Regions from separate parts of the Enterocloster citroniae genome, predicted to be linked through region 1. Evidence: riboswitches for the same ligand, from Rfam matches in the RefSeq annotation. Region 1 holds a riboswitch; each other region holds the start of a gene.
The links. A riboswitch is a leader RNA that binds a small molecule or an ion and turns the genes downstream of it on or off. The one in region 1 is predicted to bind thiamine pyrophosphate.
Positions count from the first base shown of each region.

Region 2: linked by a shared signal. The riboswitch ahead of thiS (sulfur carrier protein ThiS) and the one ahead of thiD (bifunctional hydroxymethylpyrimidine kinase/phosphomethylpyrimidine kinase) in region 1 are both predicted to bind thiamine pyrophosphate.
Region 3: linked by a shared signal. The riboswitch ahead of ABID13_RS13050 (thiamine-binding protein) and the one ahead of thiD (bifunctional hydroxymethylpyrimidine kinase/phosphomethylpyrimidine kinase) in region 1 are both predicted to bind thiamine pyrophosphate.
Region 4: linked by a shared signal. The riboswitch ahead of thiC (phosphomethylpyrimidine synthase ThiC) and the one ahead of thiD (bifunctional hydroxymethylpyrimidine kinase/phosphomethylpyrimidine kinase) in region 1 are both predicted to bind thiamine pyrophosphate.

Region 1 is NZ_JBEPLZ010000016.1:75,843-81,329, reverse strand. Features, by position in the region: gene cytX (putative hydroxymethylpyrimidine transporter CytX) at 1-1,150, opposite strand, end outside; gene thiD (bifunctional hydroxymethylpyrimidine kinase/phosphomethylpyrimidine kinase) at 1,146-1,937, opposite strand; TPP riboswitch at 2,144-2,252, opposite strand; gene ABID13_RS18925 (ATP-binding protein) at 2,323-3,630, opposite strand; gene ABID13_RS18920 (LytR/AlgR family response regulator transcription factor) at 3,638-4,339, opposite strand; gene ABID13_RS18915 (sodium:solute symporter family protein) at 4,717-5,487, shown strand, end outside.
Region 2 is NZ_JBEPLZ010000011.1:78,138-83,624, reverse strand. Features, by position in the region: gene opp4C (oligopeptide ABC transporter permease) at 1-450, opposite strand, end outside; gene ABID13_RS15910 (ABC transporter permease) at 453-1,427, opposite strand; TPP riboswitch at 1,795-1,899, shown strand; gene thiS (sulfur carrier protein ThiS) at 2,136-2,333, shown strand; gene thiF (sulfur carrier protein ThiS adenylyltransferase ThiF) at 2,336-2,977, shown strand; gene ABID13_RS15895 (thiazole synthase) at 3,066-3,872, shown strand; gene thiH (2-iminoacetate synthase ThiH) at 3,905-5,134, shown strand; gene ABID13_RS15885 (thiamine phosphate synthase) at 5,127-5,487, shown strand, end outside.
Region 3 is NZ_JBEPLZ010000008.1:128,724-134,210, reverse strand. Features, by position in the region: gene amrA (AmmeMemoRadiSam system protein A) at 1-958, shown strand, start outside; gene amrS (AmmeMemoRadiSam system radical SAM enzyme) at 955-1,782, shown strand; gene ABID13_RS13055 (collagen-like protein) at 1,945-2,982, shown strand; TPP riboswitch at 3,051-3,160, shown strand; gene ABID13_RS13050 (thiamine-binding protein) at 3,250-3,546, shown strand; gene ABID13_RS13045 (ABC transporter permease) at 3,515-4,276, shown strand; gene ABID13_RS13040 (ABC transporter substrate-binding protein) at 4,346-5,455, shown strand.
Region 4 is NZ_JBEPLZ010000003.1:131,789-137,275, reverse strand. Features, by position in the region: gene licT (BglG family transcription antiterminator LicT) at 1-169, opposite strand, end outside; gene thiC (phosphomethylpyrimidine synthase ThiC) at 378-1,685, opposite strand; TPP riboswitch at 1,794-1,903, opposite strand; gene ABID13_RS04685 (winged helix-turn-helix transcriptional regulator) at 1,998-2,363, opposite strand; gene ABID13_RS04680 (DUF2156 domain-containing protein) at 2,549-3,586, shown strand; gene ABID13_RS04675 (threonine/serine exporter family protein) at 3,772-4,215, opposite strand; gene ABID13_RS04670 (threonine/serine exporter family protein) at 4,212-4,967, opposite strand; gene ABID13_RS04665 (hypothetical protein) at 5,010-5,487, opposite strand, start outside.

The DNA.
Region 1 (5,487 bases):
GGCCCATGGTAGCCGCCATGTCGGGGAGCGTGCTGCCCACAGGCGTATCCACATGCATAAGGATTCGGTAGATCACAAACCCCGCAAACCATATGACCAGATTGGAAATGCAAAAGGATTCCCTTTTGTGATCCTGTTTTATGAAAAAGTAATCCATGATCTGGATGGCGATCATGGGAGCGAACACGGAACCGATCAGATACAGAAAATTGGTGATATTATCCATGGGAAACATCATGGCCGCCGCGGTACCTATGACCGTAACAGCCACAGCCGCCCACTTTTCCTTGATCTTTTGGGAAATGGACACACTGGATACCCCCGCGGAATACGCGTCCAGGAAGGTGGTTGTCACTGTGGAAAGTACAATGATGAGCAGGCCCGTCAGTCCCAGGCCGGCCTTTACCATAATGATGGAAATGTCGTACTCGCCTGTATAAATGGCAGCCCCCATTCCTATGACATACATAAAAATGCTCACAACGCCGTACACCGCTGCGCTTGCCGCTGTTGCTGCAAACGGACGCTCTGCCTCCCTGGTATAATCGCTGATCAGCGGGAACCAGGAAAGAGGCATTGCCACGGACAGCTCCACTGCTGCTCCAAAGCTCATGGCCTCCCCTGAAACTGCTTCCGCTGCCCCGTAGCCTGTGAAGATCACGCGGCACAGGATCAGGGTAAGGATAAAGAGGGCTCCCATAGCCAGGGTATTGATCTTCCCCAGATTCTGGATGCCGATCAGGATCCACACCAGGATCAATCCTCCGATCACCAGGCACCAGATCCACTTCCCTGCCGGGAAAATGCCTCCCGCTGCCAGCGCCCCATCATAGATCATAATGGAGGTCCAGCCCACCAGCTGCAGCACATTCAGGGCGCAAAACAGCAGGCTTCCCCGCTCACCGAAACTCATTTTAACGGTTTCCATGGAACTTTTCCTGGTATAACCCCCAATGAGTCCGGCCAAAAACAGCAGCACGCAGCCGATCACATGACCCAGAAGAATGGCGGCTATGCCTTTTTCAAATCCCAGTGGAGCCAGGTAAGTGCCTGTCAGTATCTCTGCAATGGACACGCCTGCCCCAAACCAGATCAGCCCGTTGCTGAACACAGAAGTTCTTTTTTCACTCATATTCCCGCCCTCCCTAATATTCGCCTTTAATGGCAAACGCATGGTTCATGGGACCGCTGCCCCTGCCAAGGTCCAGCATGGCTCCAAGCGCCCCGGAGAGGTACGCCTTAGCCTTTTCCACTGCCATATCCATCTCCATTCCCTTGGCCAGGTTGGAGGCAATGGCGCTGGAAAGGGTACAGCCCGTGCCGTGGGTATTAGGGTTCTGGATCCGTTTTCCCATAAACCAGCGCAGCTCCCCGTTTCTGTATAAAAGGTCATTGGCATCATTGTGCTGGTGTCCGCCTTTGCACAGCACGGCACATCCGCAGTTCTCCCCAATGATCCGGGCCGCCTCTTCCATATCCTCCTGGGAATTGATCCTGATCCCTGACAGGATTTCCGCCTCCGGGACATTCGGTGTCAAAAGGTCTGCCATGGGAATCAGCCGTTCTTTCAGTACCTGGACCGCTGCTTCATCTATAAGCCTGGAACCGCTGGTGGCCACCATGACCGGATCCACCACGATATTTACCCCATGATAGGCGGACAGCTTATCTGCGATCACCTCGATCAGCCGCGATGAGGAAACCATCCCGATCTTGACTGCGTCCGGAAAGATATCTGTAAAGATATCATCCAGCTGCTCACCCAAAAATTCAGGTGTCACTTCCATAATCCCTGTTACGCCGGTGGTATTCTGTGCAGTCAGAGCAGTGATCGCGCTCATTCCATATACCCCATGAGCGGTCATTGTCTTTAAATCCGCCTGGATGCCGGCGCCTCCGCTGGAATCACTTCCTGCGATTGTTAATGCTGTGTACATAGTTATTCTCCTTTTCGCATTAATTTTCTTAGGCGACAGAAGGTGGTGCCCCCAGCCTGCCGCCTGGGTGCCCATTGGGCTGATTCCCTTTTACCGAGTGATAATATCCACCGATGACACATATTGCCGATTCCGCGTATGGCCCATTCCACACCTGGCCCATTCCGCACAAAAACGGCGGTGCACCAAAACAGGTGCACCGCCGGCATATGATCTCCTATGGTCCCTACGTTGGCATTATCCAAATCAGGTAATGGGTCTAAGCATGAACAGCTTACTCTCAGCCCACTTAAGTGAGCTCCCCGTTGTCTGTATTAACAATACTCATTATAACTCTTTTTGGGAAAAATGCAATCCATTTTTCCATTCTTCCCCTGGGCACGCCTTACTCCGCCATGGCCCGGTCCACGATCTTCACCATGGCTGTAAAGGTTGTGCCGTCATAATCCACATCAAACTCATCCCCGGGATGGTTCAGGATCCTCCGGATACTGAGCATGCCCAGACCTCCGTCCTTTTTGCTGGAAAGGATCTTTCCCCCTCTCTGTGTGATCTGTCCGTTATAGGAATTTTCCACCATCATCATCAGATGGTCATCCATCCACCGGGCCTGGACCCGTATAAAACGTGCTCCGCTGATGCGCCTGCAGGCTTCAAAGGCATTTTCCAGCAGGTTTCCGATAACAATGCACAGCGTCAGGTCATCCACGGGCACGTGCGCCGACAGGTCGGCCCTGGCCTCAAAGGTGATATCCTCCTGGCGTGCTCTGGCTGCATATTCCTGAAGCAGTCCGTTAACTGCCTGATTCTGGCAGAATACCATCTGGGCCGTCCGGTCCAGTTCCTCCTTGAGGTTTTTAAGGTACCTGTCCTGCTCCTCCTTTTCCATGTTCTGCAGGGCGTGGATATGGTGCCGGAAATCATGCTTAATGATACGCACCTGCTCAATATAATCAAGGGTCTGGTTATAGTGCTCCCTCTGCTTTCCGATCAGCTGCCTTGCAAACTGCAGTTCCTCCTCCGTTTTCCTTCGGCATGTGATCTCCAGGGTATTTCCCAGGATCATCACATAGAGGATCAGGATCATGGCACAGAGGGCCATAAAGAACAGGATATCCTGGATCCCCCGGGATGCCAGGGAACGAGGGGAGAAAATGCTGTTTGTCCCAATGGCAAGCACCACAAGGGAAACGCAGGGATAGGTGAGAAGCAGGGAACAGGAACGGGTGGAAAGCTGTGAAAAAAGGCGGTCCACCGCATCTCTCAGCCAGAACCGCACAAACAGGCAGAAGCCGGCCGCGGAAACAAGGGATACCAGAACACAGATCTGGCCGTAGGACAAGGGAACACGGCTGCCCAGCACCCAGGCTGCAAATTCGTTCAGGGATGTGGAAAGCACGGCGAACAGCCATGCTGAAACATAAAGAAATGCCTTTTTCAGCAGACTGCCCTGAAAAAAGATGAGGAGCACAAGGAAAAACAGGCATGAAAAGATGCCCTGGAAAACAAAAAAGATCTCTTGGGGAATATGAAACAAGGACTGCATGGATACCATGATGACCCACAGATAGGCTGACACTGCGGCTATATTCTCCCGGTTCCTGTGCTTTGGCTCCAAACATACGAAAATAGGCATCATACGCACTGCCAGGTTAATCAGATTCAGAAAAATCGTACATGCGTTATCGTTCATGAAAACCTCATTTCAGGCGGTGATGGTAATATGCATTCTTGCTCTGCTTGTAAAAATTCCTGGAAATGGGGATCAGCTGTCCCTCCCTCATGTGAAAGCAGGAATCCTCCAACCGCTCCACCTGTTCCAGATTCACCACGTAGCTCTGGTGGCAGCGCAAAAACTGCGGATGCTCCTTCAGCTCCTCCTGGAGTTCCGACAGCTTCTGCCCGATTGCCAGCGTCTCCCCGCTTGTCAGGGTCACAAATACCCGGTGCAGGCGGTTCTCAAACCAGGCGATCCGCTCCAGCTTAAGGTGTACGGGAACACGGTTGTGGATAACGGATATACACGCTTCCCGCTCTCCCAGGTACTGGTTTACCACACGTTCCATGGTGGCCTCAAAATGATTCCTTTCCACCGGCTTTAGGATAAATCCTGCCGCATTGACGCTGTACCCATCCACCGCGGCCTCCAGGGATGAGGTGATGAAGACCACCGCGTGATTCCCCTTTCCCAGCCTGGCCGCTGTCTCAATGCCGGTCAGCCCAGGCATCAGCACATCCAGCAGATACAGGTCATACTCCTGTCCGGCTTCTATGAGTTCGCTCCCTTTTTCATATGTATCAATATGCACTGCCATTTGACGCCCTTCAAAAAATACGGACGCGTATTCCACTATGAAATCACACTCTTCCCTTGTGTCGTCACAGACAGCGATCCTTAGCACGTTTTCATCCCCCTCCGGCAGACTCCCTGGTCTGTATCCATAAGATCCGCAGTTTTCTCTACAGCGTTTTTCTCTATTTTATGGGCATTCCTTCCATAAGTCAAGTTTGGGATTTAAATGTCATATTCGGTATCAATTCTGCAGAAGTGGTTATTTATTCCAACAGCAGGGGTATGTTACACTTATTGTATGAAAATATGTAATAGTTCAGGACGGCGGAAAAACGGGTGCAAAAGCGGGCGTTACGCTTGCTTATAAGTCCGTTTTGGCGCCCATTTTCACATCGGATGGACATCCGATGCTTCTTGACCGGCTCTTCCGGTCAAGAATATGAGCCGTTCTGAACAGTTACAAAAATTTTATACAGGAGGGATTTTATGGGTACAAATATCATTGTAACAATCATCGTAATCGTCTACCTGCTTTTTATGCTGTGGATTGGCTGGTATTCTTCCACCAAAATATCCACCAACACCGACTTCATGGTGGCCGGACGCCGTCTCGGCCCGCTTCTCATGGCCGGAACCCTGGCAGCCACGGAGATCGGCGGCGGCAGTTCCCTGGGCGTTGTGCAAAACGGTATGTCCGGATACGGCCTCAGCGCTTCCTGGTATATTACCACCATGGGAATCGCCTTTATCATCCTGAGCTTTATTGCCCCCAAATTCCGGGCCGCGACCGTTAAGACGGTTCCTGAGTATTTCCGCAGACGCTACGGCAGATCCTGCGGCATCATCACAGCCGTCATCATGCTGCTTCCCCTGGTGGGTCTTACCGCCGGACAGTTCATTGCCTCAGCCGTTATCCTTTCCACCATGCTGAACATCGATTACCAGGTTGCGGTAATCATTGTGGCAGTGGTGGTAACCGTTTACTCCATCATGGGCGGCCTTTGGAGTGTCACTCTCACCGACTTTGTCCAGGTATTCCTGATCGTGATCGGCATGATCATTGCAGTCCCCTTTGCCATGAACTATGCGGGAGGATGGAGCCAGGTCACTGCCAATATTCCGGAGGGAACCCTGAACATGTTCCAGGGCTATGACCTGTTTGGGATCATTTCCCTGGTCATCATGTACACGGCCACCTTCTCCGTAGGCCAGGAGGCAGTATCACGTTTCTATGCCGCCAGGGATGAAAAGGCTGCC
Region 2 (5,487 bases), on a different contig from region 1:
ATGGAAGCTGGGACCGGTGATGGCAGCGATGCACAGGGCAATGACAAAAAAGGGGAAGCACATAATAATATCCACGATACGCATAATGACACTTTCCACAATCCCGCCGTACAGACCTGCAATACAGCCCAGCAGCACACCGATACACAGCTTAAAAAGCGTTGCGATCAAGCCCACGCTGATGGATACACGGCCTCCTTCAGCCAGACGGGTGAACATATCCCTGCCTAATTCATCCGTGCCCAGCAAATGCGTATCGCTGGGGCCGGTAAGCATATTCAGCAGGTCAATGGAATCAGATTCATATCCTGTGAACATGGGGCCAAAGATAGAAAACAAGATCAGGATCACCAGCACGATCAGACTGACCAAACACAGCTTGTTGGATAAAATTTTCTTCAGACTTTCTTGGAAAGGAGTCTGGATCTTTTCTTTTTTTATTTCCATCATCCTCATCCTTTCTCCTCGTGCAGAACCCGGGGATCAATGAGAGCATAAGAGATATCGGCGATCAGGTTGGCAATCAGCGTAAAACTGGCCAAAATCAGCACGATGCCCATGATCAGCGGGTAATCGCGGTGGTTAACAGCTTCAAAGTTCAAACGGCCAACGCCGGGCCACAGAAACACCGTCTCTGTCAAAAGAGAACCGGACAGCAGACTGGGAATCTGCTGGCTGAGGATCGTGATGATCTGGCTCAGGGCGTTTTTCAGACCGTGCTTATAGATGACCTTGCGCTCAGGCAGGCCCTTGGCACGGGCAGTTCGTATGTAGTCCATGGACTGGATATCCACCATACTGGCACGGGTATAGCGCATCATGGTAGCCGCATTCATCAGACCCAGGACAATGGTAGGCAATATCATATGCTTGGCCACATCCAGGACATAGGCCGGGCCTGTGACAGGATTGGCCGATACCGTAACCATTCCGGAAATCGGCAGCAGCTTTAAGTTGACGCCGAAGATCTTGATCAGCACCATGCCGAAGAAGAAGCTGGGAATGGAAATGGCTGCAAAAGCCAGGATGGACGAGGTATTATCCACGATTCCCTTTTTATGCCTTGCCGAATAAATACCAACAGTAATACCCAACAGGGTACTCAGTGCAATGGCTGCACATGCCAGCAGCGCGGTGTTTCCCAGTCTGTCCAGGATGATGCCGATGACGGGGGTCTTGTACCAGATAGAATAACCAAAGTCACCTGTCACCACACGGCCCAGCCACTTTACATATTGTACGGGCCAGGGGTCATTGGCACCCAGCTCCTCCAATTTTGCTGCGATCTGTTCAGGTGGGATATCCGGCGAGTACATGCCGGAATAAGGGTCGCCGGGGATGCTCATGACCAGGAAGAAAACAATCACCGACACACCGAACAGAATGACCACTGAAGTCAGCAGTCTTTTCCCAATATACTTTCCCATTCGTGTTCCTCCATACTTTCCTCTTTTTGTCTTGTAAGGGTCCGGTACAGGCTTCCTGCAGCACGCAGCCACCCCTGCGCCCTCCCAAAAGGCGCATGTCTTGGTGATTTTGCTTTTATATGTATGTATTAACCCGCATATACCATGCAATATGTAAGACCATACCGAATTACAATGACAATGTAAATTAACTTATTATACAAAATTCGTCAAAATTTGTCAATATGATTTATCTACATATCTACTTATCCAATTTTAACAAACAATGGATTCATACAGATGTATCCAAATGAGGTATCCAATTCCCCTCCCCCTGTTTTTAAAAACAGTATTGACAAACCCGCTCCCGTGTCCTATACTGGATTTTGTAAAAAACGGGGAGCTTATGAATAGGCTGAGAGGAAGTTTTAAACTTCGACCCATGAACCTGATTTGGATAATGCCAACGTAGGGACCGATCATGAAACTTCTTAGCGGGAATACTTTGGTATTCCCGTATTTTGTTGTTCTCTCCACCATACGGGACCAGATCCGGTCCGCAATCCACAATTAAATACAGGCAGACAGAGTGAATCTATGTTCATGAAGGGGTGCACCACCGCGGGTGTATTGCTTTGTGAACATTTTTTTATTCTGCAATGTACGCCGGAAGCTTTCCTGCCGCCAGGAGCTTCCCAGCGCCCACTGCCGGAAAAGGAGGTGTAACAAATGCCCATGATCAATGGCAGGCAAACGCAGCTGTCACAGCCGGTCACAGTAGAGGAGTATCTGCTGGAACAGGGATACCGTCTGGACAGGATTGCAGTGGAATTTGGAGGTTCCATATTGCCCAAAGGAAGCTATGGCACTACCCGGCTTGGGGATGATGATGTACTGGAGATCGTAAGTTTTGTAGGAGGAGGCTGAATATGGACACTGTCTTAAACAAAGAGCAGCTTCACCGTGCCCTGACCGAACGGCACACGGCCCAGGTCCAGGAAAAACTGGACCATGCCCGGGTGGCTGTGGCAGGGCTGGGAGGCCTGGGCTCTAATGTGGCGTTTGCACTGGCCAGGATCGGCGTGGGCCACCTGCATCTCATTGATTTTGATGTTGTGGACATAACCAACCTGAACCGCCAGCAATATACGGCGCGCCACCTGGGCATGTACAAAACCCTTGCGCTGGCCCATGAATTAAAGGAGATCAATCCTTTCCTGGATATATATACCCATTGTGTCAGGGTCACTGAATCCAACATCCAGTCCCTGTTTGAACATGAGACCATCATATGCGAAGCCTTTGACCGCCCTGAGGCAAAAGCCATGCTGGCCAATGGGATCCTGGAACAGTTTCCGGACAAGTTCCTGGTATCCGCGTCCGGAATGGCGGGTTTCGGGAGCGGCAACAGTATCTGTACCAAAAGAGCCGGGAGGCATTTTTATGTGTGCGGAGACGGCACCTCCCTTCCCGGGCCGGGAAACGGCCTTATGGCGCCCAGGGTCATGCTCTGCGCCGCCCACCAGGCCAATATGATCACACGGCTGATCCTTGGAGAGGAGACCGTCTGAGAGACAGCCGCTGCACAGTTTAAAAGCAAAGGAGAATTGAAACATGGAACAAAAAGAAAGAGAGCAGACAAAGATGGAACAAACAAAAATGGAACAACAAAACACGGAGCAGACAGCCCTAAGCTCCTGCAGCGACCCTCTTATCATCGGAGGCCACACCTTTACCTCACGTTTTATTCTGGGATCGGGAAAGTATTCCCTGGATCTGATCCAGGCAGCCGTAAAACAGGCAGAAGCCCAGATCATCACCCTTGCCCTGCGGCGGGCAAATGAAGGCGGCATCGCCAATATCCTGGACTACATACCCAGCCACGTCACCCTCCTTCCCAACACCTCCGGCGCCAGGAACGCACAGGAGGCCGTCCGGATCGCCCGTCTCTCCAGGGAGGCCGGGTGCGGGGATTTTGTAAAAATAGAGGTGATACGCGATGCAAAATATCTGCTGCCCGACAACACAGAAACCATCAAAGCCACGGAAATCCTTGCCAAGGAAGGCTTTGTGGTCATGCCCTACATGTACCCGGACCTGAACACGGCCAGGGATCTGGCCAGTGCAGGAGCCGCCTGCATCATGCCTTTGGCCGCTCCCATCGGAACCAACCGGGGACTGTGCACCAGGGAATTCATTCAGATCCTTATCAATGAAATAGATCTTCCCATTATTGTTGACGCGGGGATCGGACGCCCCTCACAGGCCTGTGAGGCCATGGAAATGGGCGCCGCCGCCATCATGGCCAACACAGCCATCGCAACAGCAGGCAGCGTACCGGCAATGGCCGGGGCATTTAAGCTGGCCATTGAAGCCGGAAGGCAGGCATACCTGGCAGGTCTTGGAAGGACACTGGACAAGGAAGCCAGTGCCTCCTCCCCCCTGACCGGATTTCTCCACGACTAACCACAAACCCTATGATAAAAAGAGGTGACACCATGTCTCAAAATGAAAAGAACAATGAACCCATGAATGAAAGTATCCTGAACCCCCAGATCAGCCAGGACCTGAAAAAGGAACGCACTGACCACATGGCCTATCTTCCCGATATGGAGGTACTGGATTCACAAATCGGCAGGCAGGTCCTGTCCCTTATGAACGCCTATGATCCGTCAGCGTACACGGCCGCGGATGTCAAAGCAGCCCTGGCCCATGAAACACGCACCCTGGAGGACTTCGCCGCCCTGCTCTCCCCTTCCGCACAGCCTCTGCTGGAAGACATTGCAAAGGCTGCCCAGGTAGAAACCAGAAAACATTTCGGCAACTCCATCTACATGTTTACCCCTATCTATATTGCGAATTATTGTGAAAACTACTGTATTTACTGCGGCTTCAACTGCAAGAACAAGATAAGGCGTGCACAGCTTGAACCGGAACAGATCGAGGAGGAAATGAAATCCATTGCCCGCACAGGGCTGAAGGAGATCCTGATCCTTACCGGTGAAAGCCGGGCAAAGTCCACTGTCTCTTATATTGGAGAAGCCTGTAAGATCGCCCGCAGGTATTTTAAGGTGATCGGCCTGGAGATCTATCCCCTGAACTCTGATGAGTACGCTTACCTGCACAGCTGCGGAGTGGATTACGTAACCATATTCCAGGAGACCTATAACCCGGACAAATATGAGACCCTGCACCTGTCCGGCCACAAGCGCTGTTTTCCGTACCGCCTCAATGCCCAGGAACGCGCACTGAAGGGCGGAATGAGGGGCGTGGGTCTGGGAGCCCTTTTAGGACTGTCGGACTTCCGCAAGGACGCATTTGCAACCGGATGCCACGCCTGGCTGCTTCAAAAGAAATATCCCCACGGGGAGATCGCGTTTTCCTGCCCGCGCCTCAGACCCATTATCAACAATGACAAGATCAATCCCATGGATGTCCATGAGACACAGCTTCTTCAGGTGGTCACAGCTTACCGTCTCCTTATGCCTTGGGCCAGCATCACCGTGTCCACCAGGGAATGCGCCAGGGTCAGGGATCATCTGGCATCCATTGCGGCCACCAAGGTATCTGCCGGGGTAAGCACCGGGATCGGAGGACATTCAGAGGAAATAGAAGAGGAAGGAGACAGCCAGTTTGAGATTTCCGACAACCGCAGCGTGGATCAGGTGTTCCGCGACCTGCTGAGCAGGAATCTCCAGCCGGTGATGAGTGATTATATCTATGTGTAATATACAAGAACAAACAATACCAAAGGAAATAAGGGACCGCATCATGGCCGTATCCAACCGCAGTCTCTGCACCCGGCCATTTATGGACCAGGTCCGCCGGATATGCTGTTTTCATCCGGCAGCCCTGGTCCTGAGGGAAAAGGACATGGATGAGGCAGACTATGAATCCATGGCACGGGAGGTCTTAAAACTGTGTGCATCCTATCAGGTTCCCTGCATCCTCCACACCTTTACAGAGGCCGCCCACATTCTGGGTGCTGATGGAATCCATCTGCCGCTGTGGAAATTAAGGGAGGCGGCCGAAAAAAAACAGCTGGACGGATTCACCACCATCGGTGTATCGGTCCATGCCG
Region 3 (5,487 bases), on a different contig from region 1:
TCATTACAAGGCCGGACAGCTGATCGAAAAAGCAGTCTCACGTCTGGGGCGGAGAGTGGTAATCATAGCCAGCGGAGATCTGTCCCATAAGCTGAAAGGGGACGGACCTTACGGGTACAGCGCCCAGGGGCCGGAGTATGACCAACGGATCATGGAGATTATGGGGAATGCCCGGTTTGGACAGCTTTTGGAGTTTAAGGAAGAATTCTGTGAAAAGGCTGGGGAATGCGGCCACAGAAGCTTTACCATGATGGCGGGGGCCATGGACGGCATGGCTGTAGAGTCCAGACGCCTGACCTATCAGGGCCCCTTTGGAGTGGGATACGGCATTTGTACCTTTATGGTGAAAGGAAAAGATAAAAGCCGCCATTTCCTCAAGGAGTACGAGGCGGCTGAACAGGAGAGATGCAGGCAGATGCAGGATGGGGAGGACGCCTATGTATCCCTTGCAAGAAGATCCCTGGAACACTATGTGCGCACAAGAAGGATGATTTCCCTGGATACGGTTAAAGATGAACTGCCTGAGGAGATGCTGGACACCAGGGCTGGGACGTTTGTGTCCATTCATAAGAACGGCGCATTGCGGGGGTGCATCGGCACCATTGGCCCTGTGTGCCGGAATGTGGCTGAGGAAATCATACAGAACGCGGTAAGCGCCGGGATCCATGATCCAAGGTTCCCATCCGTAATGGAGGAAGAGCTGTGCCGCCTTGTGTACAGTGTGGATGTTTTGGGAGAGACACAGCCCATAAGCGGAACGGAGGAACTGGACGTAAAGCATTACGGGGTCATTGTCACCAAAGGGCAGAGACGCGGCCTGCTTCTGCCAAATCTGGACGGTGTGGACACAGTGGAGGAGCAGCTGGAGATCGCGAAACAGAAAGCCGGAATCGATGCGGATGATATGGATGTCAGGCTGGAGCGGTTCCAGGTCATAAGGCATGGTGATAAGGGATGAAGATCAGATGTGATGTGTGTATGCACCATTGTGAACTGGACAGGGAACAGACCGGGTTCTGCCGGGCCAGGAAGAATACGGGGGAGAGGATCATACCTGTAAATTATGGGAAGATCACTTCCCTGGCTCTGGATCCCATTGAAAAAAAGCCTCTTGCCATGTTTTGTCCGGGAACCATGATTTTGTCGGCCGGAAGTTTCGGATGCAATCTGAGATGTCCCTTCTGCCAAAATCATGAGATATCCATGGCCGGGGAGGGGGAAAGCGAAGCGGCTTATATAGAGCCGGGGGAACTGGCTGCCCGGGCCCAGGCCCTAAGGCCCCGGGGAAATATAGGAGTGGCATACACATACAATGAGCCTTTGGTGGGATGGGAATATGTGCGTGACACGGCCCGTTTTATCAGGGCAGCCGGGATGAAGAATGTGATTGTAACCAATGCAAGTGTGACGGACCCGGTTCTGGATGAGATCCTGCCCCTTACCGATGCCATGAATATTGACCTGAAGGGGTTTACGGACCAGTTTTACGCAAAGCTGGGCGGAGATTTGGGGACGGTCCGGCATTTCATCCAGCGGGCGGCTGAAGCCTGCCATGTGGAACTCACCACCCTGATCGTGCCGGGGGAAAATGATTCAGAACAGGAGATTAAGGAGCTGGCCTCCTGGGTTGGTGGGATCAGTTCGGACATTCCCCTCCATATCACACGGTTTTTCCCAAGGTGGAAGATGACGGACCGGGGGGCTACTGATATCCGTACGGTCTATTCCCTGGCAGAGACTGCCCGTAAATCCCTTAAGCATGTGTTTATAGGGAATTGTTAGCAGTCTGGAGACGCTGCCCCCGGGAATGGGCACTCCCCTTATGTACGCCCTGGATTAACGGGGAACTCAGACGTGCATATAATAAAAGTAACGAACGCAATGCACTGCCGGAACGATCCGGAAGTGCATTTGCTTTGTAATCTATGTGAAGGGGAGAGTACGATGTATCAAGACGATATAAATGAATGTAGCAATGGAAATGGATGCGGCAAAAAAGGCTGCGGCAGCGGAAGTGGGTGCAATAGCGGAAATGGATGCGGCAGCGGATGCAGATGCAATGACTGGTGCTGCTGCCGGGGACCAGCCGGGCCTCAGGGAGCCACCGGCCCCCGGGGAGCAGCCGGGCCTCAGGGAGCCACCGGCCCCCAGGGAGCAGCCGGGCCTCAGGGAGTTACCGGCCCCCAGGGCCTTCAGGGACCCATGGGGTTCAGAGGTGAGGTTGGACCCACCGGCGCCCAGGGAGCAACAGGGGCAACAGGCGCTACCGGCAGTACCGGGGTTATGGGACCCATAGGCGCCCAGGGACCTGCCGGCCCCCAGGGGAACACGGGAGCCACCGGCCCTCAGGGGGCGGCCGGTCCCACCGGCCCTCAGGGACTCCAGGGGCCTGCGGGACCACAGGGAAACCCGGGGATCACCGGCCCCCAGGGACCATCGGGAGCCACCGGCCCTCAGGGACCTGCCGGCCCTCAGGGAAATCAGGGAGATACAGGTCCTGCGGGAATAACAGGCCCAACAGGAGCCACCGGACCTGCAGGCGCTACTGGTGTCACCGGTCCTACCGGCCCCACCGGTGTGGTACCCAACGACATATTTGCTTCCTTTATCAATTTTGCGGCACTGTATGTCAATGCACAGCAGATACCCATGGGAATTGGCGTGGCGGACGACACAGGTAATATTGTGCTGACCGATCCCACCCATATCACTCTCCAGCCAGGATATTACTCCATTTTTTATGAGGTGACCGTACTGTATTCTGAAAAGACATATATGCAGATCACGCCGTCCTATAACGGCGGACCTCATATTGAATATGGGATCTATTTCATGACCGGGGAAGGACGGTCCAGTGCGGTGGGATCTGTCTCCTTTATCATTGCAGTTCCGGAGGAGACCACATTTACTTTGACCTATAACAGTCCTCTTCCCGGCCCGGAGGGATCACTGACCATGGTGATCTTCAAACTGAGGAGATAAAAGCGGGGATATAATATATTAAATGGCATATATTGACTTTTAATATCACGGGTAGTATACTGAAGCAAGAAAATCAAGAGGGGTGCTGGGCTTGCTTGGCTGAGATGGGACTTAGGTTTCCGAACCCTGACACCTGATCTGGATAATGCCAGCGTAGGGAGTATTCAGACCATGTCTGTGATGTCCCGCCAGGATTGTCCTGGCGGGATTTTTATATTCTGTTCTGTTGGAGCATCCTATGGGACAATAAGAGAAAAGGAGAGAATTATGAACGCAAGTGTAGCAATTCAGACATTACCGGAAGCAGAGAACGATGAGGAGCTGATCCGCATTGTGGACCAGGTCATTGATTATATCAAAAGCACCGGGTTAAACTATTATGTAGGACCGTTTGAGACGGCCATTGAAGGCGACTATGACCAGCTTATGGATATTGTGAAAGAGTGCCAGCACATTGCCGTCAGGGCAGGTGCGCCATCCGTGGCGGCATATATCAAGGTATCCTACCGCCCTGAAGGAGATGTGCTTACCATTGAAAAGAAAGTTACAAAACACCACAGGTAAATTCTGGTCCTGTTCGGCCATTGTCACCATACTCATATTGTGGCAGGCTGCCGTGTCCATGGGAATCATAGAGGGCTTTATGCTGCCCTCGCCTGTCCATGTGGCGCGTACCTTTGTGAGCGAGTTTCCTGCTCTGATGGACAATGCCAGGATTACTTTGACGGAGGCAGCCCTGGGCCTTGGATTTGGAATTGCAACCGGATTTTTTGCCGCAGTACTGATGGACCGGTTTGAGCAGGCATATAAGGCATTCTATCCCCTGATCGTCCTGACCCAGACGGTTCCGGCTGTGGCCATGGCTCCGCTTTTAGTGCTGTGGTTCGGGTATGAGATGACGCCCAAAGTCATACTTATTGTCATCACAACGTTTTTTCCTATCACCGTGGGACTTCTCACAGGTTTTAAGTCCGCTGATCCGGACGCAGTGAACCTTCTTCGGGCAATGGGGGCGGGCCGTATGCAGATATTCCGTTACCTTAAGCTTCCCGGAGCGCTGAACCAGTTTTTTTCCAGTCTCAGGATTTCAGCATCCTATGCAGTGGTAGGCGCCGTGATCTCAGAATGGCTGGGGGGATTCGGCGGACTGGGCGTGTACATGACACGGGTCAGAAAGGCATTTTCATTTGATAAAATGTTTGCAGTGATCTTTCTTATTTCAATGATCAGCCTGCTGCTTATGTGGCTGGTGGAGCTGCTTCAGAAAAAGTGCATGCCCTGGGAAAAACGTTAAGAATTAGTTGGATAGAGTAGTGTACTTTCGGAATCTTCGAGAGCACACAGTAGGATTCAGGAGGAGAATATGAAGAAAAAAAGATACGCAGGAGTCCTTGGGGCGGCTGTGCTTGTAATCATGCTGTCAGGATGCGCGGCCCCGTCCGGTCAGGAGAAGACGTCACCCGGACAGGAGGCAGCCTCATCAGGACAGGAAGCGGCGCCATCCGGGCAGGAAGCGGCACCGGATAAAGATCAGGCAGGAGAGGAGACGTCCGGGCAGGCGGAGGGTCCGCCAAAGGAGATCACCTTTGTACTGGACTGGACGCCTAATACCAACCACACAGGAATTTATGTGGCGGAGGAAAAAGGATATTTTAAAGATGCAGGACTGGAGGTAAGCATTGTGCAGCCGCCGGAAAACGGAGCTGAGGTTTTGGTTGCCTCAGGCAAGGCACAGTTTGCAATGTCCTTCCAGGACAGCCTGGCGCCTGCGTTTTCAGGGGATACCCGGCTGCCCGTGACTGCGGTGGCAGCTGTTATCCAGCACAACACATCCGGCATCATTTCCCGCAAGGGGGAAGGGATGGACAGGCCCAAAGGGCTGGAAGGCATGAAATATGCCACATGGGATCTGCCCATAGAAAAAGCCACCATCCAGGACGTGATGGAGGTGGACGGCGGTGATTTCAGCAAAGTACAGCTGATTCCCAGTATGGTAACAGACGAGGTTACGGCCCTTAAGACAAAATCAGTGGACGCTATCTGGATCTTCTATGCGTGGGCCGGCGTAAAGACAGAGATCGAGGGGTTGGAAACGGATTATTTTGCATTTGCGGACCTGAATCCTGTATTTGATTTTTATACCCCGGTCATCATTGCCAATAATGATTTCCTGGAACAAGAACCTGATACGGTCAGGGCGTTCATGGAAGCGGTGAGTAAAGGTTATCAGGATGCCGTTAAGGAACCTGAGGAAGCTGCGGACATTCTCTGCAAGGCCGCCCCTGAGCTGGATCCTGAACTTGTAAAGGCAAGCCAGATCTACCTGGCGGATCAGTACCAGGCAGATGCGGAGCGGTGGGGGTATATTTCACCGGACCGGTGGAATGGGTATTACAGCTGGCTGAATGAAAAGGGGCTTGTGGAAACGCCCATTGAGGAAAACACAGGTTTTTCCAATGATTATCTGCCCTGACATGTGTGAGGAGATCCAGCAGGGCGGCTGTT
Region 4 (5,487 bases), on a different contig from region 1:
GCTCCAGCATATCATTGGAATCCAAAACATATGTTTTTTCGATTTCCTCTTCCCCTATCGACTGGCCAGCCTTTTTTCTGAATGATATGCCCTTGGAGTAGACGATCAGCTCACTGCCCCCTTTTTTTACCACTGCAACATTGTTATTTAAAATCTGACTTATCTTCACAATAGATCCTCCTTTCCAGAAAAAAAAACTCAAACTACACGGAAAATAAAAATTTTCAGTGTAATCTGAGTTCTGCCTGCATACCAGTAACATACTCACTTCGTGACTCCCTAGTCACATAAGTTTTCTTTTCTAAGTTTTTCTCTGGTTTTAATTCTATATAATAATTCCTGCAATGTCAAGTCCTTTTTCTTATGTAAAATGATCATCATTCATCAAATATACTGACAATCTCCCCATTGAGTATCCGGTTCATATTCTTAACCGCACAAAAGTTGCCGCACATAGAGCATGTATCTTCCTTTTCCGGTTTTGCGGATTCCCTGTAGCTCCTGGCCTTTTCAGGATCCAGGGACAATTCAAACATCCGCTCCCAGTCCAGATTCTTGCGGGCAGTGCTCATCTCATGATCCCACTGGGCAGCTCCCTTGATCCCCTTTGCAATATCCGCCGCATGGGCCGCGATCCTGGATGCAATGATTCCCTCCTTTACATCATTTACATCCGGCAGCCTCAAGTGCTCTGCCGGAGTCACATAGCAGAGAAAGGATGCGCCGCTGGCCGCTGCCAGGGCTCCCCCAATGGCTGCTGTTATATGGTCATATCCAGGGGCAATATCTGTTACCAGGGGGCCCAGTACATAGAACGGCGCTCCCTTGCAGATGGTCTGCTGTATCTTCATATTGGCCTCGATCTGGTTTAACGGCATATGTCCCGGTCCTTCGATTATAATCTGAACATTCTTATCCCACGCCCTCTGCGTAAGCTCACCCAGCGTTACCAGTTCCTCTATCTGTGAAATGTCCGAGGCATCAGCGATACATCCCGGACGGCAGGCATCTCCCAGGCTCAGGGTCACATCATATTCCTGGCAGATATCCAGTATCTCGTCAAAATGCTCATAAAAGGGATTCTCCTGTCCGGTCATCTCCATCCATGCAAAGATGATGGAACCTCCCCTGGACACGATATTAGTCAGACGCTTTGCCTTCTTAAACCGACCTGCCGTTCTCCTGTTGATCCCAATATGGATGGTCTGGAAATCCACGCCGTCCTCCGCATGCATTTTTACAATATCGATCCATTCCCGGGATGTGATATCCTTTAAGGGCTTATGGTAATATACCACCGCATCATAGATGGGAACCGTGCCGATCATGGCCGGGCATTCCCTGGTCAGTTTCTTCCTGAAGGTACGGGTATCCCCAAAAGAACTGAGATCCATAATAGACTCTGCCCCCATCCGCACTGCGTCATTTACCTTTTCCAGTTCCATGTTGAGATCCATGCAGTCCCTGGATGTGCCCAGATTAACATTGATCTTTGTTTTCAGCATGGAGCCGATCCCATTTGCCTCCAGGCATTGGTGGCGTTTATTGGCGGGAATGGCCACTTTGCCTTCCGCCACCAGCTTCATCAGCTCTGCAATATCAAACTTCTCCTTTTCAGCCACCTTTTTTAATTCCTTTGTCAGGATGCCCCTTCTGGCTGCATCCATCTGCGTTGTGTAGTTCATGATTCTCCTCCTTATTTTCTTTTGTGGAAAATAAAAATGGCCCGCTCCGTTAAGGAATGGGCCATGAATCACTCATGCTGTACAGCAACCTCGCATATTCCGCGCGATTCCTGTATGTTCCATATTTCCCTACGTTGGCATTATCCAAATCAGGTATAATAGGTCGAAGTTCGATTACTTCCTCTCAGCCTGCGCTACAAGCTCCCTGTTGTAATTGTATCGGACGTGTACATTGGATACCGGGTCCAAATTTATATATCCTTTACCAGTTTATTCGGTAATTCCCTATCTGTCAACCCCTTTTTTCACACCTCAGGCTTCAGATTCACCCGTGTTTCTCCGGGAGGGCAGACGGTGCTTATCCCCCCATGCACACATCATATCCAGAATGGGGATCAGTGACCTTCCCCGCTCTGTCAGGCTGTATTCCACTTTCGGCGGGATCTGGGGATACTCCTCCCTGTGTACCAGCTGGTCGCTCTCCAGTTCCTTCAGGGTGACGCTCAGTGTCTTATATGATATCTCACCAATATACTTTTTCATCTCATTAAAGCGCACCACACCAAATTCCATTAAAGTGTAGAGGATCGTCATCTTATATTTTCCATTGATCAGAGACAGGGTATAGCTGAAACCAGTGTCTCCCAGACATGCCTGGGATATACGGCATTTTTCCATTTCACACTCTCCTCTAGGTAAGTATATAACTTTTAGTTTAGTATCTAACTTTAAAGTTAGTATCTCACCTGAATGTTCGTACTTGCTTTTTATAATGGTACTGTTAAAATTATAATATGTTGTAATGGAAAAGTCAATGGACCATAAGGCAGATGATTCCAGTATTAACACTAAAAAGGAGATTTATGAATACAGTACAATCTAAAAAGCACACCACGACACAGGCGGACATGCACGACACACAAAGCAGACAATACACGGTTTCAGGAAATACGGCTCTTTCTAAGGAATGGGAACTGAATATTCCCAGCATCATCCATACCAGTCCTTTGGAATTCAGGAAACTGACCATACATGACCGCACCTGGGCTGCTCCCATTCTGGCAGCGGAAGACAGTCTGGCATCCGATGGATGCTTTGGGACCTTCTTTCTTTGGGGCAGCGCATATGGAATGACGGCAGCCAGGATCGACAACAGGATGATCCCAAAGTATAGCACAAAGGAGGGGCTGTTCTTTTCCTTTCCAGCGGGCAGCGGTCCCCTCAAACCGGCAATCCTTCAGATGAAACGGTTGTCAGAACAGCAGGGACAGCCCCTTTTGATCAGGGGCATGACCGAAGAGCAGAAAAACCGCCTGGAAAAAGAGTTCCCGGCCCAGTTCACCTTTGAGGAGGTTCGCAGCAGTGCGGATTATATTTACGAAGCAGAAGTCCTTGCAGGGCTGGGCGGCAAAAAACTGCACAATAAGCGCAACCACTGCAACCGGTTTGAACAGGAGTGCCCGGACTGGCGCTTTGAACAGCTCGGCAAAGAACATGCCAAATCCTGCCTTGATCTGCTAAACAGCTGGGAAGAAGATCACAGTGGGCAGGAAGGCGGTATGGCCGAGGCGGAAAAAGAAGCCATTCTGACAGCCTTTAAGCATTACGACCAGCTGGGGCTGGAAGGCGGCGTCATCTATGGCGGGGACCGTCTGCTGGCATTTACACTGGGGGAGCCTGTTGGCAGGAACGGGTTTGATGTAAGGTTTGAAAAAGCCGACATCTCAGTCCACGGCACATACCAGATGATCAACCGGGAATTTGTCCGCCATCTTCTTAAGACCCATCCGGGGCTTCGCTATATCAACCGGGAAGAAGATATGGGCATGGAAAACCTGAGAAAGGCAAAGGAGTCCTATTATCCGGCCTTTATGCTGAATAAATATGCGGCCCGCTGGTAATCAGCGGACCGCCCTCCGGGGCCCATTGAACCAACTGCGCCCTTTGCCAGCCCGTTTGATCATCATGAACGCCGTTTGAAATCATGTGTATAAGATCCCCTTGTCCACTGAGGGTAGCATCTGAATATAGATACGTCAAGATTAAAATTCCTGTCTTATAAAAAGGGACTTATAAAAAAGGGACATCAGACATGATATCCCTTTTTTGCCGCCCACCGAAACATTCCCTGGGGCAGTTCAAACACAAATACAATCCCCAGCACAATGGCAACCGCCACCTTCACCGCCTCATATCCCGTATATACGGCCAGGCGGAGCTGTTCTGTCACCAGATAGTACGCGGTCCAGTAAATACCTGCCCCGGGCACCAGAGGGAAGATGCCTGATACAAGGAAAATGGTAACCGGACACCTGTTTCGCACAGCGGCGGACCTGGACAGGAAAATCACCACCACCGTGGCAATAAAGGATGCCCCCGCCGGTCCGCAGCCGCCGGATGTTGTCAGCACATATACGGCCCATCCGGCTCCTCCAATGGCCCCGCACCATGGGTAGAATACCCTTGGGACTCCAAACAGAAGAGAAAACGCCACCGTCCCCACCATGGCAACACAAATCTGCAGTATCATAGCAGCGTACCCCCCTTCAGCCATCCGATCACGGTGAATCCCACGCCCACACCTATGGCAATGCAGAAAAACACCAAAAGGGCGTCCAGCATACGGACCGATCCTGATATATAATCACCATTGGCAATATCCCTGATGGCATTGGTAAAGGGCACTCCGGGTATCAGCGGCATGATGGAGCCGATCACCATATAGTTGAGATGCTGCCCCACCCCCAGAAGATACATGGCGCTGCACAGGATGGTGACCAGTGCCCCGCCGCTGATATTTGCCACGATCTTGGACAGATGAGGGCCGCTGACATACAGCACATACAGATACAGGGCCAGCCCTGCTAAAAGTGCAACAGTGCTGTCCCAGGGACTCCCTCCAAACAGATAGCAGAATGCGGCACTTCCGCAGCCGGATGCCATCACCTGCATAAGCCGGGTCTTACCCGGCATTCTTTTTATATCCTCCAGCCTTTCCCCCACTTCTTTTATGGTATATCTTCCTTCCTCTATCTCTCTGGAAAGCTGGTTTACAGCCGCCACACGGTCCAGATGGGTTCCGCTGACCGGAATGTGCTCCACCTTTGCAAAAAACGACTCGTTCCTGTCCCCTACCGTTGTAAATATACCATTGGAAAGCACAAATGCATTTCCGGAACGGACACCATAATAGTTGCAGATCCGGTCCATGGTTTCTTCCACCCGGGAGATCTCGGCTCCATTTTCCAGCAGCAGATGACCTGCCTGAAGCGACACCTCCATGACTTCCTTTTCCCTGTTCTCCTCCACTTCCCCACTTTCCTCCTAATAATCCCACCGGTGAAAATCCTGAATCAGGATGCCGGACGTTCCTATCTGTTCTTTTGTGTATTCCGAAAGATCCATATGCTCTGCAAGCCTTCGGTCCACAATGGCAAAGGGTATGGTCTTAGGGACCTTCCCCTGCTCTATGGCTGTAAGCCCCACACTGGCATCATCTGCTTCAAGGCCTGTCTGAATAGCCTTTACCGGATCAAATTTCCAGATTTCCCCTGCACATTCGACCACATCCTGTACCCTGTCACCTATAAAGGAACAGGATCCTTCCGCTTTCAGCATTTCACTTTCAGGGATGATGATTTCAAAACTGAACTGTCCGTCTTCCGGATAACGGTTCATCCAAAATCCCCTGACATGGGAAAATCCCCTGTAATCAAACAAGATCTGCTTGTAATTATGAAGATATGTTTCCGTGAACCCCAGTTTAAAATCCTGCTCCAACAGCCTCTGGTTAAAGGCGGCT